DNA from 2 places in the Neisseria polysaccharea genome. Region 2 is predicted to be linked to the other one. Evidence: predicted binding sites of a transcription regulator. Region 2 holds the regulator's gene; the other holds the start of a gene.
What was found. Region 2 encodes sigma-54, which starts transcription at its own class of promoters, with help from an activator protein. Its sites were predicted from a motif close to CTGGCACGCTTCATGCTT; they were not measured.
Positions count from the first base shown of each region.

Region 1 (3,418 bases), on a different contig from region 2:
TTCATCGTCCACAAAACGGCGGACATTTGCATTGGCAGCAAACCCGCTGTCTGATACCGGTACGGCTGCCGCGTCAAACGCGGGGCGGCTTTCTTTTTTCATTTCATCCGCGCGGGGGGCTTGGGCTTCATCTGACCGGGGCGGGCGTGCCTCCATCGCCGTACAGGCAGACAAAGCCGCCAAACAAATTGCCAGCGGCAGTATTTTTCTCTTTTTCATAAATATGTTCCGAACAAATAGGGTAAGTGGGAAAGCGGCACAAGGGGGCGCGCGAAATGCGGCATCCGCCGCAATCGGCGGCTTTGCGGAATGCCGCACGTTGCCTCTTGCACCGCCCGAAATCCGTATGCCGCCGCCGAAAATGCCGTCTGAAGGCACTTCCCCTTTCAGACGGCATTGCCTGCCGCCGTATTTGCCCGCTATCCGCAATATCGGCAGTCCAATATGTCTTTGCGGATGTCGTTCAGCAGGAAGGCTGCGGTGTCTTCGTGTTCCGCCTGTACGAAGACAAAGAGTCGGGCGATGATTTTGCCGATGAAGACTTTTTGCAGGGCGCAGGCGTCGGTCAGGGTGTGTTCCTGCAGGAAGCTGCGGATGTCTTCGGGCAAAGTGTAGTCGCGGGCAACAGCGGCAAAGCGGGCATCGGTTTGCAGGCGGTCGAGCAGGGTTTGGTTTTTGTCCAACTTAATGCCTGCTTCTTTTTCTTCGGCGGTGGCGCGGACGAACTGGTCGTAAATTTCGGCATAAAGCATATCGTTCGGACCTTCAAAAATCGTGAAGGGACGGATGTCGATAGCGATATTGCTGGCGGTGTGTCCGCGTTCAAAACCCTTCGCGCCCAAGAGTTTTTGCAACATTTGCGCGGCGGCGTAAGTGTATTCCGTGGCGAGGGTTTTGATGATGTTTGCCTCCATCAGTTGATGGGCTACGGGGGCAATAGGCGAAACAGAATAGCAGACGTAGCGGTAAAGAATCTCGGAAACCTGATGGCGGCGCTGGATTTCGCGGCGTTCGTAATCGACGAATTTGATGTCGTTGCGGACGTATCGGTTCAGGTTTTCAAGGATGTATTCCATGATGCCGTGCGTCATGCCGATCAGTTGCAGGCGGCTGCGGATAAAGATGTTTTGGAACGCGCGCAAACCGGCGGCGTCGCTCTGAGAGAGTTTCATGACGGCAGCGGCAGGCATTTGGGCATCAATGTGGTTGACGGCGTAACGGACGGCGCGCAAGCCTTCGGATGTGAGGGCTTCGTAGCGGATGTATTGTTTAGGAACGAGCAGCAGGTTGATGACTTTGGAGAGTTTGCCGTTTTTGCGTTCTTTGGCGGCGACTAGGAGGAAGTCACTTTGCGAGTTGCCCTGCCAGTATTTCGCGGCATTGACATAAATGGTTTGTTCGTCGGTATATTCGTAGTAGGACTGCATTTCGCGTGCAATCGCCGCACCGGAGGTTTCAGGTTCGGTAATGCCCAAACCGCCGCCCTCGCCTTTGAAAACCATGTCCAGACCTTGCGCGACTTGCGCTTCGTCGCCGAATTCTTGCAGGGGCTGCAACACCAGCGCGCCCTCGATGCCGGTACGCAGGGTAACGGGCACGCCGTAATGCCCCGCAATTCGCAATACTTCCTGAATTTCAAACTGGCTGCCCCTGCGGCCGCCGTGTTTTTTGTCGAGAAAGGGCAACAGCAAACCCGCCTGCTTCAAGGCAAGCCATTTGTCTTCGGGCAGGTATTGCATGAGGTTGATGCCGTCTGAAAAAATGCCGCGGAATGCGGATTCGATGTGCTTTAAAAAAGCAGCCGTGTCCATGGTTGACGGCTGCGCGCTTGATTCAGTGTGTGTCATCATATTTTCCGGTTAATTTCTATTAACGGGCAGTTTTATCAAACCGCCGCCCATAATTTAGAGTTTAGTTTCTAAAATTTACCACAAAGTATGACAGCTAACAATCCGCTTCACTGTTTTCATGCTAATCAATCTTTCAGACGGCATCAGATTATCGCCATCGTGTTAAAATCGCCGTTTGCCTTCGTATCTGAAATATTTCCGCGCCATGACCTACCCCATCCCCAAACCCCGTGAAAAATCCCGTTGGCTTAATCTGTCTCAAGGCTCGCTGCCGCTGGCTTTGGCGCGTTATCTGCCGCATAAGCGGCTCAAGGTCGTGCTGACCCAAGATGCGGAACAGGCGTTGCGCCTTCAGACGGCATGGCGGTTTTTCCGTCCGCACGATACGGCGGTGTTCCTGCCGGACTGGGAAACGCTGCCTTACGAGCGTTTTTCGCCGCATCAGGATTTGGTGTCGGAGCGGCTCTCGGCGTTGTGGCAGATTAAGAGCGGCGCGGCGGACGTGTTGTTTGTGCCGGTTGCCACGGCGATGCAGAAGCTGCCGCCCGTGCCGTTTTTGGCGGGGCGCACGTTTTGGCTGAAAACGGGGCAGACTTTGGATATAGGCCGTCTGAAAAGTGATTTGGTGGATGCAGGTTATAACCATGTTTCCCATGTTGTCGCGGCAGGCGAGTTTGCCGTGCGCGGTGGCATTGTCGATTTGTTCCCGATGGGCAGCGAAATGCCGTACCGCATTGATTTGTTCGACGATGAAATCGACAGCATCAAAACCTTCGATACCGAAACACAACGCACCATTTCTCCTGTTTCCGAAATCCGCCTGCTGCCGGCGCACGAGTTCCCCACCGACAGCGAAGCGCAAAAAATCTTCCGCAGCCGCTTCCGCGAGGAAGTCGATGGTAATCCGAACGATGCGGCTGTGTACAAAGCAGTAAGCAACGGCCACTTCGGTGCGGGCGTGGAATATTACCTGCCGCTGTTTTTTGAAAACGAGCTGGAAACGCTGTTTGACTATATCGGCGAAGACGCGCTGTTTGTCTCTTTGGGCGATGTTCACGCCGAGGCAAACCGTTTTTGGAGCGACGTTAAATCACGTTACGCCATGGCGCAGGGCGACGAAACCTATCCGCCTTTGCTTCCACAGCATTTGTATCTCTCTGCCGATGTATTCGCAGGCCGTCTGAAAAACTACGGACAGGTGCTGCCCGATGTTTCCGGCAAGGAACACACCCTGCCCGACCTTGCCGTCAACCGCCAATCCGACGAGCCTTTGCAGGCATTGAAGGACTTTCAGACGGCGTTTGAAGGACGGATTCTGCTGTGCGCCGAAAGTTTGGGACGGCGCGAAACCATGATCGGCTTCTTGCAGCAAAACGGCTTGAAAGCCAAACCTGTGTCCGACTGGCAGGGCTTTTTATCGGCACACGAGCCGCTGATGATAACGGTTGCGCCGTTGGCATACGGGTTCAAACTGGGCGGACTGCAATCTCCGAGCCAACAGCAAGCTGCTCCCGCCTCCGAGAGAGAAAATTGGGGAGAAAGCAAAGCGGTTGCCGACCAAAGTGCCA
Region 1 covers NZ_CAUJNZ010000001.1:249,206-252,623, reverse strand. Annotated here, with positions in the region: gene mltB (lytic murein transglycosylase B) at 1-219, opposite strand, end outside; gene RDY34_RS01175 (hypothetical protein) at 128-397, opposite strand; gene RDY34_RS01170 (acyl-CoA dehydrogenase family protein) at 420-1,847, opposite strand; gene mfd (transcription-repair coupling factor) at 2,056-3,418, shown strand, end outside.
Region 1: the regulator sigma-54 is predicted to act here: its motif matches at 1,927-1,944, upstream of RDY34_RS01170 (acyl-CoA dehydrogenase family protein).

Region 2 (3,418 bases):
GGACGGCAGATAGAAGAGGCTTTGGGCGACGGCTCGTCATATGGTGTGAACATCGCCTATTCGCCCGAACCTGAAGGCGGCTTGGAAACCGCAGGCGGTATTGCACGGGCATTGCCGCTGTTGGGCGATGCCCCGTTTTTGGTCGTCAATGGCGACGTGTTGACCGACATCGATTTTACCGCCGCGTTTCAGACGGCATCGTCCCTGCCCGAGCATATTTCCGCCCATCTGTGGCTGGTGGAAAATCCCCCACACCATCCCGACGGTGATTTTTTGTTGCTGCCCGACGGCAGCGTGCGGCCGGAAGTATCCGGCGGCAACGGATTGACATTCAGCGGCGTGGGCATTTACCGCACCGAAATGTTCGGAGGTATCGAAGCGGGCAGTGTGGCGAAACTCGCGCCCGTATTGCGGAACGAAATGCGGCAAAACCGCGTGAGCGGTCAGAAGCATACGGGTTTGTGGCTGGATGTCGGCACGGTATGCCGTCTGAAGGAAGCGCAAGCCGTTGCAGGGGCTTGGAAGTAAACGGAACGGGATGCGGATTTGCATCCCGTTTTCTTATTGCAGCCGTCTTAACTGATGCATTGCATCTTTAAAGGGTTTTCGGAACAGGTTGTGCGGAGGTATGTGTTGAGCATCAAAACCGGTTCAAGATAAGGCGGATTTGTTTCATGTTTGGTTATGCAGAATAAACAATGCCGTCTGAAACGGAAATCCGTTTCAGACGGCATTTTACCGATTCGGTCAGTTGCGGACTTCTCCGATTTTTTCTTTGTGTTTCAATACGGCGCGGTCAAGTTTGTCTGTCAGGGTGTCGATGGCGGCATACATGTCCTGACCGTCGGACTCGACGTGCAGGTCTTTACCGGCAAGGTGTACGTCTGCCTCGGCCTTATGGCCGGCTTTTTCCACAGACAGCGTTACAGTTAGAGAAATGATGTCCGAAGCGTGGCGGTTGATGCGTTCCAGTTTCTTGGAAACGTGGTTTTTGATGGCTTCGGTGATGTCGAAATGCAGACCGGTGATTTTCAGATTCATGATACAGCTCCTTCGGTGGGTTCTGTCCGTCGGCGACGGAACGGAAAAACGGGTTGTAGCATTGTGTTGAAAAATTATTCTGCGGTTTTGCGTTTGTGTGCTGCCGGAATCTCAAGGGATTCTCTGTATTTGGCGACTGTGCGGCGGGAAACCTCCATGCCGCGGAAAGCCAGCAGGTTGGCGAGTGCCTCGTCAGAATAGGGCTTGCGTTTGTCTTCGCTGCCGACAAGCTGGGAGAGTGCGGCTTTAACGGCGTGTTGGCTGACGGCTTCTTTACCTTCTTCCATTTGAACTGCCTGCGTGAAGAAATAGCGTAGCGCAAACACTCCGCGCGGGCAAGACAAATATTTTTGGTTGGCGGCTCGTGAAACGGTACTTTCTGCCACACCCAATTCGGCGGCGGCATCTTTCATCAGCAGGGGGACGAGTCCGATTTCGCCAAAAGTGAAAAAGTCTGCCTGATGTTTAACGATGTATTCGGCAAGGAGAACGACGGTTGCCTTTCTCAATTCGAGCGAATCGATACGTTGTCTGGCTTCGCTGATTTTTTCCTTCCATTCGGGTGAGAGGCCTTCAGACGGCATCAGTTCGCAATATTCGCTGTTCATTTGCAGAGGAGGCAGGGAGTCTTCGTTGAAACTGACCGTCCAGCCGTCCTTACTTTCCTCAATCCAGACATCCGGGCGGATATACGGCGTGGGCGTGGACGAGGCAAAACCGGCGGCGGGAAAGGGATTGAGCGAAGCAATGAGGTCGAGTGCGGCTTCGAGTGTGCCGCTGTCGGTTTGGGGCAGGCGTTTCTTTATTCGCGCGAGGGTTTGGCTGCGGTTGCCGTCAATGCTGTCGAGGGCGTTTCGGACGATATGCAGGGCGGCGGGTTTGGCAGCACATTCGCCCAATCTTTCTATCTGCAGTATCAGCGATTCGGTCAAATCGGCGGCGGCCACGCCTGCCGGGTCGAATTTTTTCAATGCGGTCAGCGCGTGTTGCAGCATTGCTTCATCCAACATCCACTCCAAGGGCGTATGGTCGAGGATGTCTTCGATGCTGTCGGTCAGATAACCCTGCTCGTCAAGGAAATCGATAAGGATGTGGACACAGGCGGCTTCTTGGTCGGAAAGCGGGTGTTCGCACACTTGCGCGTGCAGGTATTGCTTGAAATCCTGCTCACCGGCGATGTTGGACAGCATATCTTCGCCTTCGTCTCCGCCGATTTGACGGGCAGGCGCAGTGTAATGGCTGAACTCGGCATCGGAAAATTCATCCGTGTCTTTGCGTTCGAGCAGGGGGTTGTCCGACAGCCAGTTTTCGACCTCGCGTTCAAGTTCGATACCCGACATCTGCAATACGCGCAAAGATTGTTGCAGCCGCTGGTTGAGCTGCTGGGTCTGTTTGAGCTTTATTCCGAGTAAGGTCATGATAATGTGGGGGAAATTGTTATTTTCAGTCTGTCGGCGCAAAAAATGCCGCAAAGCGTCATTGCATTATAAATGGTTTTAATGAGCGGGTTCGGATTCCGTTCGATAACAAAAAACAAACGAAAATCAAAAACCGATTGCTTATAACAATATTAAATCGATTTCATAGTTTTAATAGCGAAAATCTTGGCGTATAGTCGCATCCATAGTTTTTACAAAAGGAAAACAAAATGTCGATTCAAGAAATTTATTGCAATCAAGAAACCGGTTACGAATACGCTTTCCGCCAAATCGTACTGTAAGCCGTTTCCCCCCATTTGACCAACCTGAGAAAAGGAACAAGAGCGATGACTACCTCCAAATGCCCCGTCACCCATCTGACCATGAACAACGGCGCGCCTGTTGCCGACAATCAAAACAGCCTGACCGCCGGCCCGCGCGGCCCCCTGCTGGCGCAGGATTTGTGGCTGAATGAAAAACTCGCCGACTTCGTGCGCGAAGTCATTCCCGAACGCCGTATGCACGCCAAAGGTTCGGGCGCATTCGGTACGTTTACCGTAACGCACGACATCACCAAATACACCCGCGCCAAAATCTTCAGCGAAGTCGGTAAAAAAACCGAGATGTTCGCCCGTTTTACCACCGTGGCAGGCGAACGCGGCGCAGCCGATGCGGAACGCGACATCCGCGGCTTTGCACTGAAGTTCTATACCGAAGAAGGCAACTGGGATGTGGTCGGCAACAACACGCCCGTGTTCTTCCTGCGCGATCCGCGTAAGTTCCCCGACCTGAACAAAGCCGTCAAACGCGATCCGCGCACCAATATGCGTTCCGCCACAAACAACTGGGACTTCTGGACGCTGCTGCCTGAAGCATTGCACCAAGTTACCATCGTGATGAGCGACCGCGGCATCCCTGCCGGCTACCGCCATATGCACGGCTTCGGTTCGCATACTTAC
Region 2 covers NZ_CAUJNZ010000005.1:108,211-111,628, reverse strand. Annotated here, with positions in the region: gene murU (N-acetylmuramate alpha-1-phosphate uridylyltransferase MurU) at 1-528, shown strand, start outside; gene hpf (ribosome hibernation-promoting factor, HPF/YfiA family) at 748-1,041, opposite strand; gene rpoN (RNA polymerase factor sigma-54) at 1,116-2,459, opposite strand; gene katA (catalase KatA) at 2,807-3,418, shown strand, end outside.